DNA from 3 places in the Weizmannia sp. FSL K6-0777 genome. Region 3 is predicted to be linked to each of the others. Evidence: predicted binding sites of a transcription regulator. Region 3 holds the regulator's gene; each other region holds the start of a gene.
What was found. The regulator Rex, encoded in region 3, represses fermentation and respiration genes when NADH is low (regulators of the CRP and FNR family bind a similar motif). The targets are predictions, from matches to a motif close to TTGTGAAATATTTCACAA.
Positions count from the first base shown of each region.

Region 1: a site for Rex is predicted at 1,575-1,592, ahead of NST70_RS03205 (L-lactate dehydrogenase). Genes of this name have one in related genera too.
Region 2: a site for Rex is predicted at 1,609-1,626, ahead of NST70_RS12480 (formate/nitrite transporter family protein). Genes of this name have one in related genera too.

Region 1 covers NZ_CP151971.1:697,969-702,249, forward strand. The annotation lists gene ppc (phosphoenolpyruvate carboxylase) at 1-860, opposite strand, end outside; gene NST70_RS03205 (L-lactate dehydrogenase) at 1,869-2,807, shown strand; gene NST70_RS03210 (3D domain-containing protein) at 3,018-4,205, opposite strand.
Region 2 covers NZ_CP151971.1:2,593,691-2,597,971, reverse strand. The annotation lists partial or broken gene NST70_RS12485 (IS630 family transposase) at 1-990, shown strand, start outside; gene NST70_RS12480 (formate/nitrite transporter family protein) at 1,658-2,494, shown strand; gene NST70_RS12475 (amino acid ABC transporter ATP-binding protein) at 2,557-3,294, opposite strand; gene NST70_RS12470 (amino acid ABC transporter permease) at 3,307-3,999, opposite strand; gene NST70_RS12465 (amino acid ABC transporter substrate-binding protein) at 3,986-4,281, opposite strand, start outside.
Region 3 covers NZ_CP151971.1:3,320,517-3,324,797, forward strand. The annotation lists gene NST70_RS15880 (CPBP family intramembrane glutamic endopeptidase) at 1-294, shown strand, start outside; gene NST70_RS15885 (YdiK family protein) at 291-488, shown strand; gene tatC (twin-arginine translocase subunit TatC) at 525-1,289, opposite strand; gene NST70_RS15895 (redox-sensing transcriptional repressor Rex) at 1,440-2,123, opposite strand; gene NST70_RS15900 (ABC-F family ATP-binding cassette domain-containing protein) at 2,438-4,281, shown strand, end outside.

The DNA of each region.
Region 1 (4,281 bases), 960 kb from region 3:
TCCAATACGAGTTCACGTTGCATTTCGAGCGTTTTCCAGGTGATGTCCGCGGTCACGTTCGGGTTTCCGTCCCGGTCGCCGCCGATCCACGAGCCAAAATGAAGATAGGAAGGGACTTTAAATCGCTGTCCGTACGATTCGTGCAGATAGTCTTCCAAGTCTTCGTGTATGCGCGGCAGCACGTCGAACAGGACATTGTCGAAATAGTAAAGCCCGTTTTTCACTTCGTCGAGAACGGACGGTTTTTTCTCGCGGATTTCGGAACTTTGCCATAAAATGGTAATCTCATTCAAAATCGTTTCTTCAATGACTTTTTTCTCATAACGGGTGTTGGCATATTCGAGCGCTTTTAAAAGGTCTGCAATACGTTTGTGGATTTGCAGAATGGTCCGCCTCGTTGCTTCTGTCGGGTGTGCCGTTATAATCAGTTCAAGCGATAAACTGTCCAGCAGTTCTGCAACCATTTCAGCCGGCACTTTTTCTTTCCGCAGCGTTTCGATGCCATCTTCAAGTGAACGCGGTTGGACCTGGTCTGTATCTTCCGACTGGTACTCCCGCCGGCGCTTAATTCTGAAATTTTGCTCGGTAATATTAAATAATTGCAGATAGGTAGAGAAAGCGCGGATGACTTCCTGCCGTTCTGGCGGATTCAGGTCTGTAATTTCTTTTTTTAATTGAAGGTAGAAAGCCTCATCGCCGGTTTCCCTCGCTTTTTGTGCCAGGGAGCGAATATTTTGGATTGTTTTGAGCAATGCTTCGCCGCCTTCAAATAGGATCACTTTATCCAGCAGCCCGGCGAGAAAATCCATGTCTGCCTGCAGGGCCATCCGGGGGGCTTTCTTTTCATCAATTTGATGCAAGGATAATCGCTCCTTTCATTTGGTCAGAAAAATGCACAAAGAAAATGATACTTATTATTATACTTGTAAAATGAAAAAAGTCTAATACTTTATAAAATTAAAAACCAGTAAAGGAACATTTCCCGCATAAAGGGATAAATTAAGGATAAAATGCGAACGATTGAAAGTCAATGATGAATATCATTCGTGTTTTTAATGTGGCAAGTACCGGAGATGGAAAGAAAAGAATTGGCAGTGAAACCGTTCTCTTCTTCTTTGATAATAAATGAAAGCAGCCGGTATGGAGAGAAAAAATTTACTTATATAAAATTGATTTTATGGCCGGCTTTATTATGCCCGTCGTACTGGCTGTCCGCACGGTGTCCATTTATGATGCAGACATGAATGGCTGGGCAGTTGCGTTTTTGTCGATGCCTGGCGTGCACGCCTCCATGCATGTGAAGCGGGTTTTTTTAAGCGGGCAGCACCCGCTTTTTTGGAGGGCAGGCATTCAGGAGCAAAAATGGCAGAGATCATTTGGGCGGGATCAGCCATTTATTCCTCCATCCGGGGCACTTTGTGAAAATCAGCACAAGAATGAATAACGCTTACATATCTGGCTCTTTCAAATAAAGCCATTTGTGAAAAATGTAAACGGATAATTTTGAAAAACCGTCATTTTCCTTTAAAACCGGGCATTTGGGCAGATAAATTTTCAAATTTTCGCCATAAAATATGTGAATCTGATCACAAAAATAGTGGTATACTTACCCATGTGGAATGAAGGAAAATGAACGGAACAGTCAATTTCAGCCATAAAAGGGCATGCCGTCCATCTATTTCACAAACCGCACGGCAGCAATTGCTGCAAAAGTTTAATTGTCCTGCTTTAAAGGAAAAGCAGTATGGAATCCATTAGGAGTTGGCACAATATCCATAGACTGGATAGGGGCCCGCCATGCCGGGCTTGCAAAACTGCTTTCATACAGTGGATATATTTTTTACTTTTGATGGGAAGGAAGATTATACATGAAAAAAGTCAATCGTATTGCAGTGGTTGGAACGGGTGCAGTTGGTACAAGTTACTGCTACGCCATGATTAATCAGGGTGTTGCAGAAGAGCTTGTTTTAATCGATATTAACGAAGCAAAAGCAGAAGGGGAAGCCATGGACCTGAACCACGGCCTGCCATTTGCGCCTACGCCGACCCGCGTTTGGAAAGGCGATTATTCCGATTGCGGCACTGCCGATCTTGTTGTCATTACGGCAGGTTCCCCGCAAAAACCGGGCGAAACAAGGCTTGATCTTGTTGCCAAAAACGCAAAAATTTTTAAAGGCATGATTAAGAGCATCATGGACAGCGGCTTTAACGGGATTTTTCTTGTTGCCAGCAACCCGGTTGACATTTTGACATATGTAACTTGGAAAGAGTCCGGCCTGCCGAAAGAACATGTTATCGGTTCGGGCACAGTGCTTGACTCCGCGCGTCTCCGCAACTCTTTGAGCGCCCAATTTGGAATTGACCCGCGCAATGTGCATGCTGCGATTATCGGCGAACACGGCGATACGGAACTTCCGGTATGGAGCCATACAAATATCGGTTACGATACGATTGAAAGCTATCTACAAAAAGGAATTATTGACGAAAAGACGTTAGATGACATTTTTGTCAATACGAGAGATGCGGCTTATCATATTATTGAACGAAAAGGGGCCACATTTTACGGCATCGGGATGTCCCTGACCCGGATTACAAGGGCAATCCTGAACAATGAAAACAGCGTATTGACGGTCTCTGCATTTCTTGAAGGCCAATACGGAAACAGCGATGTGTACGTTGGCGTTCCGGCCATCATCAATCGCCAGGGCATCCGTGAAGTGGTTGAAATCAAACTGAACGAAAAAGAACAGGAACAGTTCAATCATTCTGTAAAAGTGCTAAAAGAAACAATGGCACCGGTATTGTAAGCATTTGTGCCGGCCGGGCTTCATGGGAGGCCCGGCTTTTTCTTTGAAAAAAATCCCGGCGCCTGCTTAAGGCGGACTGCCGAAAAAAGTGCCCATGCTTGCCCCGCTTTCCGGGAAAAGCATGGGCCTGTTTTTTGCCGGGGTTAGGAGCGGGCCTGCCATAGGCGGATATAAAAAAGCAGCCTTGAATCGATTCAAGGCTGCTTTTTCTTAATTCAATATGATCACTTTGACCGTACGGCGCCCCCATGCGATGGAAGCTTTTTTGTTCGGCATCAGGACATCGATGATATGGCCCTTAATGGCACCGCCGGTATCGGCTGCGATGGCAACCCCGTATCCTTCAACCCAGACTTTGCTGCCGAGCGGGATGACCGATGGATCGACAGCGATCAATTTCATGTTCGGGTTTTTCTTAATGTTATATCCCAAAGCGGTAATATCCAGCTTCGTATCTTCATGGTTATAAGATGTCGCCGTCACATAAAAGGATTTGCCTTGTGGCGTGCTGTGGCCGGAAGATGCGGCGGATTTGGTTCCGGCCGTTTTCCCGGCACCGGCTTCCGCTGGTTTTTTCGCTTGTGTTTCTGCTGTTTTTTCAGCTTGCGCTTCCGCTGCCTTTTCGGCTTCAGCTTCGCTCGCTTGTTTTGCGAGGGCTTCTTCCCTTGCTTTTGCGGCCGCCTGCTGTGCCTTTATTTCTTTTTGCAGGTTGCTGATTTTCGTATTCAAGTCGGTTTGTTTTTGTTCCGCTTTTGACAGCTCATTTTGAATGCTGTCATACTTCGATTTTAATCCCGACAATGCTTTTTCCTTTTCTTTTAAATTTGTTTGCAGTTTTGCCTGGCTGCTTTTCAAGTTTGCCTGCTCCTGTTCGAGCACTTTTTCCTGGTCTGCAATGGCTTTTTTATCGGCTTCAATTTTCGCAAGGTCCGCTTTTTGCTGATCCAAAAGGCTTGTATCAGCGTTCAGCAGTGTCGCGACTGCACTGACCCGGTTGATCAGGTCGCCAATGCTTTCCGCGTTTAAAATCGTTTCAATCACATAGTCGTATTGGTTGTTTTTTTGCATGGCAACGAGGCGTTTTTTAATCACGCCTTCCCGTGCAGAAACTTGGTCCTCCAGCTTTACGATTTCCTCTTTTTTCTTTTCAATCAAATCTTTTGCTGACTGGATTTTCGCTTCAGTTGCTGCGATATTTTCTTTATTTTTCTGAATGGATGATTGCAATGCGTTCCAGTCTTTTTGCAAATTTTCCATTTTGCTTTCGACGGCTTTTTTCTCCGATTCTTTCTTTTGAATGGTTTGCGTATTTTCATCCAATTTTTTCTGTAAGGAACCTTGATCTGTTTCTGCATAGGCATTTAGTTGTGCCGTGCCAACGAATATGGCAAACGCCATAACTGCAATTCGCCTTTTTAAGTGCATAAGACAACTCCCTTCTCCGTACTCTTGTTATAACACAAATAGGCAGAAA
Region 2 (4,281 bases), 730 kb from region 3:
CTTTATGAGCGTTATCTCTCTGTGCTGTTACATTTAGAAGGCCGGACTTATCCAGAAATTGCTAAGATTATAGGACGTACCCGGCAAACGGTCATGAATTACTGTCATGCTTATGAAGAAGGAGGAATCTCCAGCCTTCAAATGAAAAAACCAACAGGTAAACCTGAGAAATTAACGGAAGATCAACAAAAGCAGTTGGCCGAAACCATTATAAACAAAACCCCTGCAGAAGTTGGGTTCGAAGCAAAATACACTTGGACGCTCCCGTTAATCGCCGATTGGATCCAGCGTGAATTTCAACAGTCGTATACCCCAAGGGGCGTTTCTAAAATGTTACACCGGCTTGGGTTTAGCTATACAAAGGCCACATATACTTTGGCAAAAGCAGATCCTGAAGAGCAAAAAGCATTCAAAGAAGTCACTTTCCTAAAGCTAAAACAGCAACTGGAGAATGGGATCATCGATCACCTGTTATTCGAAGATGAGGCATTCATCCGTGCTTATCAGGCTCTGCAGTATAACTGGTTCCCAAAAGGACAGCAGCGAAAAATCAAAACATACGGCCAGCATAAGGGTGCAAAGCTGTTCGCTGCCATAAACTATGAAACCGGCGAAATTACGCACTATGAAGAAGAAAAAAGTAATTCCTTGGCCTTTAGACGTTTTGTAGAACTCATTTTAAGTAAATACCCGCAAGGTAAAATTGTAATGGTTTTGGACAACAGCAAAGTGCATCAATCACAATTTATCAAGGATTTCCTGAAAGAAAATCCACGAATGGAATTTGTTTTTCTTCCTAAATACAGCCCTGAGTAGAACCCAGTGGAAGGATTATGGAAGTGGCTAAAGCAAGATGTCGTAAACAACGTCTTTTTCAGCAAATTTTACCAAATTCGCTCCCACGTGGCGGAATTTATGAAACAAGCCAGCCAAAAGAGCCAAGAAGTCATTGACCGGCTGCTTGTTAGATTAGAGCTGTCAAAAACTTAAGTTCATCTTATATAGTATCTTTTCTGAACAGTATTTTTTGATTCCGATTTTATTAACGACTACATTTCTGTATCCCAATTTATAATCCAATATGGCATCGTCCGAAAAAGCAATCAAGAAATAAATTGGCAAAAACCAAATTAAGACGATTTGTGCTCCATGCGCTCTGCTTGAGCCTGTCAGGAAAAATGCAAAAGCAGGATCCCACTTATCACCAAACTGGATTTGGTTGATAAGTAATTGTATGATTTCCACACAAGGAATGAATAAAATAAGGAGAAGACAAACCAAACTGAGTTTATTATGTAGTATTCGATAAGAATGACTTTGCAGCATTTGTACCCTCCGCAATTTTCCGTTCAATTAATTTTTTTCTATATCCTTCCTCAAATCTTCTCTTTCTGTAACTTATTTTAATGAAAAAGGACTTTAATAGCAATACTTTTTTGTTAAATATGAATATTATATACATATAATATTTTCTCGGATTTTGGCTTGTAAAATAGGGCAGCTCTGACGGCCTATCAATAGTCTTTTCTCGTGTAATCGCTTCATAAACGTTCAAAATATATACAAACACAAACAGGGAAAAAGGGGATATGATAGAAAGGCAGTTGTTTGTGATATGATTCACAATTAAACATTTTTCATGTTGGAGATGGTGTTTATGTACGAGGCCGTTGAATCTGTTGTTCAAATGGCATTAAATAAGAAAAAATATCTGGAAGAATCCTTGCTTCGTTATGTGACAAAAGCAGCGTTGGCAAGTATGTTCATCGGTTTTGCCATTATAATATGTTACCGTCTTGCTGAGCCGTTTTTTGATGCGAAGTCTCCGGTTACTTCCTTTATGGCTTCAATATTTTTTGGCGCAGCGCTTGTGCTTATTATGTTTGGCGGCGGCGAGCTTTTTACCGGCAATACGATGATGATGACAATGAGCACGGTAAAAAAAGCGACAACTTGGAAAGATGCGCTCACAAACTGGGTGGCAACGTATGCCGGAAATTTGATCGGTGCGGCGATTTTCGCGCTGTTTATCCATTACAGCGGACTCTATGCGGATTCGGATAACAGCCAGTTTTTAATGTCGGTTGTTGGTGGGAAAATTAGCCTGACGACGGCCCAAATGTTTTTCCGTTCGATTCTTTGTAACTGGCTTGTTTGTTTAGGGTTCTGGGTTCCGATAAACGTAAAGGGAGACGGGGCTAAAATCGCTTCGATGATGCTGCTCGTGTTTGGCTTCGTCATTTCAGGCTACGAACACAGCATTGCCAATATGGTGCTGTTCTCGCTGGCACTTGCCGCACCACACCCGGATACCATTACACTCGTGGGCATTTTGCACAACCTTGGTGTGGTAACGCTCGGCAATATGATTGGCGGCGGCGTCTTTGTCGGTGCCATGTACGCCTTCTTAACATCAAAGAAAAAAGAAAAAGTGCCGGTTGCTGTTGTTGACACACACACCGTATCCCCTTTTTCGGCTGAAAAAATCAAGTAATATAAAACGAGCTGCCTGATAGAGGGCAGCTCGTTTTATATCGAAAAACCTGATCCGTTTCATTAGCTTTGAATCAGCTGCAGGAATTGCTTGGTCCGTGCGTTTTTTGGATGATGGAATACTTCTTCCGGTTTGCCTTGCTCCAGGATGACACCGCCATCCATGAAAATCACCTTGTCTGCAACTTCGCGGGCAAACCGCATTTCGTGTGTGACAACGGCCATTGTCATCCCTTCTTCAGCAAGCTCCTTCATCACATTTAGCACGCCGCTCACAAGTTCCGGGTCCAGTGCGGATGTCGGTTCGTCAAACAGCATTACTTCCGGCTCCATCGCAAGCGCCCGCGCAATCCCGGCGCGCTGCTGCTGACCGCCGGAAAGGCTTGCCGGATACGCATCTTTTTTATCAAGCAGGCCTACCTTTTCCAGCAGCATTTCAGCTTTTTTTACTGCATCCTGGCGGTTTTTCCTTTTTACAATGATAGGCCCCTCAATCACATTTTCGAGAACCGTTTTATGCGGGAAAAGATTGTACTGTTGGAAAACCATGCCGGATTTTTGCCGCAAAGCCGCGCGTTCTTTTTTATTGGGATGTTGGGAAAAGTCAACGGATACATCACCGATCTGTACTCTGCCTTGATTTGGGATTTCAAGGGCATTCATACAGCGGAGCAGCGTGGTTTTACCAGAACCGGATGGGCCGATGATGACGATCACTTTCCCTTTTTCAATGGTTAAGTCAATGCCTTTCAGCACTTCAAGGTTGCCGAATTGTTTATGTAACCCTTCTATTCGAATCATACAGGTCCCTCCTTACTTGCTGATGTATTTATCAAAACGGCCTTCCAACTTTTGCTGGATTATTGAGAGAATCAAACAAATCACCCAGTACAAAAAGGCCGCTTCGACATACAGCAGCATAAATTGATAAGTGGTGGAGGCAATTTCCTGGGCTTTACGGAACAGATCGGCCACCAAAATCAAGGAAGCAAGAGACGTATCCTTCACGAGACTGATAAACGTATTAGAAAGTGGCGGTACCGATACGCGGACGGCCTGTGGGAGTACAATTCTTCTCAAAGCCTGTGAATAGTTCATCCCGATCGAATAGGCTGCTTCCCATTGTCCCTTTGGAATCGACAAAATCGCTGCCCTGATAATTTCTGATGCATACGCGCCGACATTGAGCGAAAAGCCGATAATGGCGGCTGGAAAAGAACCAATGGTAATGTGCACAGACGGCAGCCCGTAAAAAATGATAAATAATTGCACAAGCAACGGGGTTCCGCGGATTGCTGAGACATAGATTCGGGCAATCCATTCCAGTATTTTAATACCGGAAATTCGTGCCAGCGCCGTGGCAAGTGCCAGCACAAGACCGATACAGAAAGTGATGATCGTTAATGGAATCGTATAATGCAAAGCTCCCTTCAGCATCGACAGAAGGGAACTTTGCACCAAATGCAGCTGGTTGCTGCTGATAAACGCAAGGTTATTGGGAAACATCTTCACCAAACCATTTCTTTGAAATTTTTGTTAGTGTGCCGTCTTTTTTCATATCTTTTAAAGCATCATTTACTTTGTCTGTCAATTTCCCTGAATGTTTCCGGAACAAAAGAGCGGATTTGCTGGCATCGTTTGCGGTGGCGGCAACTTTAATGGCAGCATTCGGTTTTTGCTTTTTGTAATCCAGATAAGTTAGGGAATCATTGACCGTTGCATCCACACGGTTTGAAGTCAAAAGCTGGATCGCTTGGTTAAAGCCTTCCACACTTACAATATTGGCAC
Region 3 (4,281 bases):
GTTTTTCGGAAAATCATTTTCGGCACGCTGCGCAGGCGCTTTTCATTCCTTTTATCCGGTATTGTCAGCTCGGTTATTTTCGGACTCGCGCATACCGAACCGAGCCACTTGTTTTTATATTCCCTTTTAGGGCTGACGCTCGCTTATTTATACGAGAAAACAAACCGGATCACCGTTTCCATGTTTGCGCATGTTTCCATGAACACGATTGTGGTCGTGAGGCTGCTTTTGCACCCGTCCGTTCTGCAGACATCCGTACATGAAATTTACAGCTCAATTGGAGGACTTCTATGATGAGACCACTTTTTTCAGGGATTGTAAACTGCCTGCTCGGGGCTTTGTTCACTTATTTTGCCATTCAGCAGGTACAAGTGGGCGGCTGGGGCTTTTTTTCTTATTTACTGCTGTTGATTGCAACATTGGATCTGGGTTCCGGCATCAGGCTGATCTTTCTCCATTTCAAGCTGAAAAACTCAGTGAAAAAATAAAAGCCGTTTTCCGGCTCCGTCCGGAAAACGGCTTTCTTATTCAGAAGCAATCGTCTGTTCATCCATTGGCATTTCTTTTGCCGCTTTTTTGGCATTGCGGTACGCCATTTTCGAAATCAGTGTGCTTGCTTCATACAGCAAAACGAGTGGAACAAAGGTAATCAGCTGCGAAAACACGTCCGGCGGGGTGATGATGCCGGCAGCTGCAATCAAAGCAAGATACGCATATTTTCTTACCTTTTTCAACAGTCTCGGCGTAATGATGCCAAGCCGGGTCAGAAACAGGACCACGACCGGCATTTGGAACACAAAGCCAAACGGAAGCGTGATCTCTAGCAGAAACTGAATATACTCCCGGATCCCGATCACCGCACGAATGCCCATTTCATTTGACAAGCCCATCATAAACTTCACCATCAGCGGACAAAGCACGAAATAGGAAAAAGAAACGCCGGCTATAAAAAGCAAGATGGAAACAGGAATGTAACTTAATGTCAGTTTCTTTTCTTTCTCATACAGCCCCGGGCTTATAAACGCCCAAAGCTGGTACAAAATCACCGGCAGGGTCAATAGGCATGCGATCACAACCGAAACTTCCATAAAAACCTTAATAGGATCGGTTACCCTGAAGGCATTCATCGTGAACATGCCGGCATTTTTGGCATGCTGCAAATAACGTATAACAGGTTTTGCGGTAAAAAAGCCAACAACCAGGGCAAACAGAAAGAAAATGAGAACGGTAATTAACCGCTTTCTCAATTCCTGGATGTGTCCGGTAACCGGCATTTTTTTCGTATTCATCGCCGTTCCCCTTTAAGTGCCGGCGTTGAATCCGCCCTTTTCCCTTTGCACGCCACAGCCAAATCCGGCCATTGCCATTTGCGCCTGCATTCCGTTTTCAATCGGGCCACCCCCTGTACCCACTATGATAACGGAAAAAAAGCTTTTTGGCTATGGCTTCGCAACCGGCTCTTTTGTTTCTTTCAAATTTTCTTCATCATTTGAATAATGTTTTAAAAAATAGATCAGTGCCTGTAGTTCCACGGCCAGGTCAATATGATGGACGCGGATATCCGGCGGCACGTTCAGCCGGGCAGGTGTAAAGTTTAAAACGCCTTTTACATTTGTACTGGCAAGCTCGTCTGTCACTGCCTGGGCACTGGAAGCGGGGACCGTCAAAATCACAACCGTCACATCTTCCGCGCAAAGCCGTTCTCTTAATTCGTCCATGCTGTAAACAGGCACATTGCCAACATGGCTCCCCACCTTCCCGGGGTCATTGTCAAATGCCATCACAATCCGTGCGCTGTTATTCTTCGAAAAATTGTAATTCAAAAGGGCTGTACCGAGGTTCCCAACGCCAACCAGCGCTACATCTGTGATCTCATCCTGGTTCAGCGTCTTGCCGAAAAAAGACAATAAATATTTTACATTATAACCATAACCTTTTTTTCCAAGTGCCCCGAAGTAGGAAAAATCCCTGCGTATCGTAGCGGAGTCGACTTTCACCGCTTCACTCAGTTCCGCCGAGGATACCCTTTGCTTGCCAAGTGTATATAAATTTCTCAGGTACCGGTAATATAATGGAAGCCGTTTTGCAGTGGCTTGCGGTATTTTTACTGATTCATCCTTCATGTGAAATCCCCCAAGTTGAAAGCTTAAGTTTTTTGTGCTGTTGGTTCCAATCGTGCGTCCATTCCAGAATGGCAGCGCTGCCATTCTTCATTATAATATTACTCCTATCTGAGCAAAGAAAAAATATGTTTTAAAAAAATGCCTGCATGCGTCTTTTTCTCTCTCCAACTATGTTAAATATATCACAAGTAAGCATTTTTTTCATGGGTTTTTACGAATTTATGTGAAAAGTTTTTTGACAAATTCCGATCACGCCGGTTGAGTTGCAGTTCGCCTTCCTGTACACTTACAATGGTATAGAGGTGAACATAAAGATGATGTTGCTGCAAGTTCAACAAGTCACAAAATATTATGGCGCTGAACTTATTTTATCGGATATAAAATTAGAAATTCAAACAAAAGACCGGATTGCCTTGGTCGGGAGAAACGGGGCCGGCAAATCGACCCTCCTGAAAATCATCGCCGGCCAGCTTTCTTATGATGAAGGTTCCATCATTATGCCGAATGGTGTCGAAATCGGTTATCTCGCCCAAAATACCGGACTCGAATCGGATCTGTCCATTTGGGACGAAATGATGTCGGTTTTTAAAAATTTGCTGGATATGGAAAAACAGCTTCGCGAATACGAACAAAAAATGGCCGACCCTAAGATTTATAACCGCCCGGCGGAGTATGAAAAAGTGCTGCATGCTTATGATACTTTGCAGACACGTTTTAAAGATGAAGGCGGATATCAGATCGAAGCGGATATCCGGTCCGTTCTGCATGGCTTCCGTTTTGACCAGTACGACTACAACACCCCGATCCGGACATTAAGCGGCGGGCAAAAAACACGCCTTGCATTGGCGAAATTGCTGCTCACAAAGCCGGACATCCTCATTTTGGATGAGCCGACAAACCATCTCGATATCGAAACGCTCACCTGGCTGGAGCAATATTTACAAGGCTATGAAGGCGCCATTCTGATCGTGTCCCATGACCGTTATTTTCTGGATAAAGTCGTCAACCAGGTCTATGAAATTTCAAGGCATTCTATTAAAAAATACCACGGCAACTACAGCCGGTATCTGGAACAAAAGGCCGCCCAGTACGAGCGAGAGGTCAAACAATATGAAAAGCAGCAGGAAGAAGTTGCGAAATTGCAGGCATTCATCCAAAAAAACATTGCCCGTGCCACCACGACAAAGCGGGCGCAAAGTAGGAGGAAACAACTGGAAAAAATGGAATTGATGGACAAGCCGCTTGGCGATGAAAAATCTGCCCGGTTTTCGTTTGAAATTGCCAAACAAAGCGGGAACGAAGTCCTTCATGTCCGGGATGCTGCCATCGGCTACGACGGGGAGCCGGTTGCCAAAAACATCCATCTTTCAGTCAAAAAACAAGACAGTGTTGCCCTTGTCGGCCCGAACGGCATCGGCAAGTCAACGCTTTTGAAATCGATTATCCGGAGAATCCCGCTGATATCCGGCACGATCGAATATGGCTCCAACGTTATGACCGGCTATTACGATCAAGAACTGGCCGACTTATCTTCCAATAAAACGGTCCTCCGGGAATTATGGGATACATACCCGCTGAAAACAGAAAAAGAAATCCGCACGGCACTCGGGAATTTTCTTTTTTCCGGCGATGACGTTTTAAAAACCGTCTCATCCTTAAGCGGCGGCGAAAAAGCCCGGCTTGCCCTCGCCAAATTGATGCTGGAAAAGGCGAACTTTCTAATTTTAGATGAACCGACAAACCACCTTGATTTGGACAGTAAAGAAGTACTGGAAAATGCGCTCATCGATTACCCGGGAACGATTTTGTTCATTTCCCACGACCGCTATTTCATTAACCGGATTGCCACAAAAGTGGTGGAGCTCTCGCCGGAGGGAACCCGTGAATTTCTCGGCGACTATGATTATTATGTGCAAAAAAAAGAAGAAATGCTGGAAATTGCACGCCTGGAAAACACGAAACAAGAAAAGGTTAAAGCGGAACAGCCGGCGAAAAACAACTACCGGCAGGATAAAGAAGCAAAAAAACGCGAGCGGCAAAAAAAGCGGAGGATTGAAGAAATTGAAACAAGAATTGAAACGTTGGAAACAGAAATTCATGACCGGGAAGAAAAAATGGCCGACCCGGAAATCTTTCAGGACCATATTAAAATCCGCGA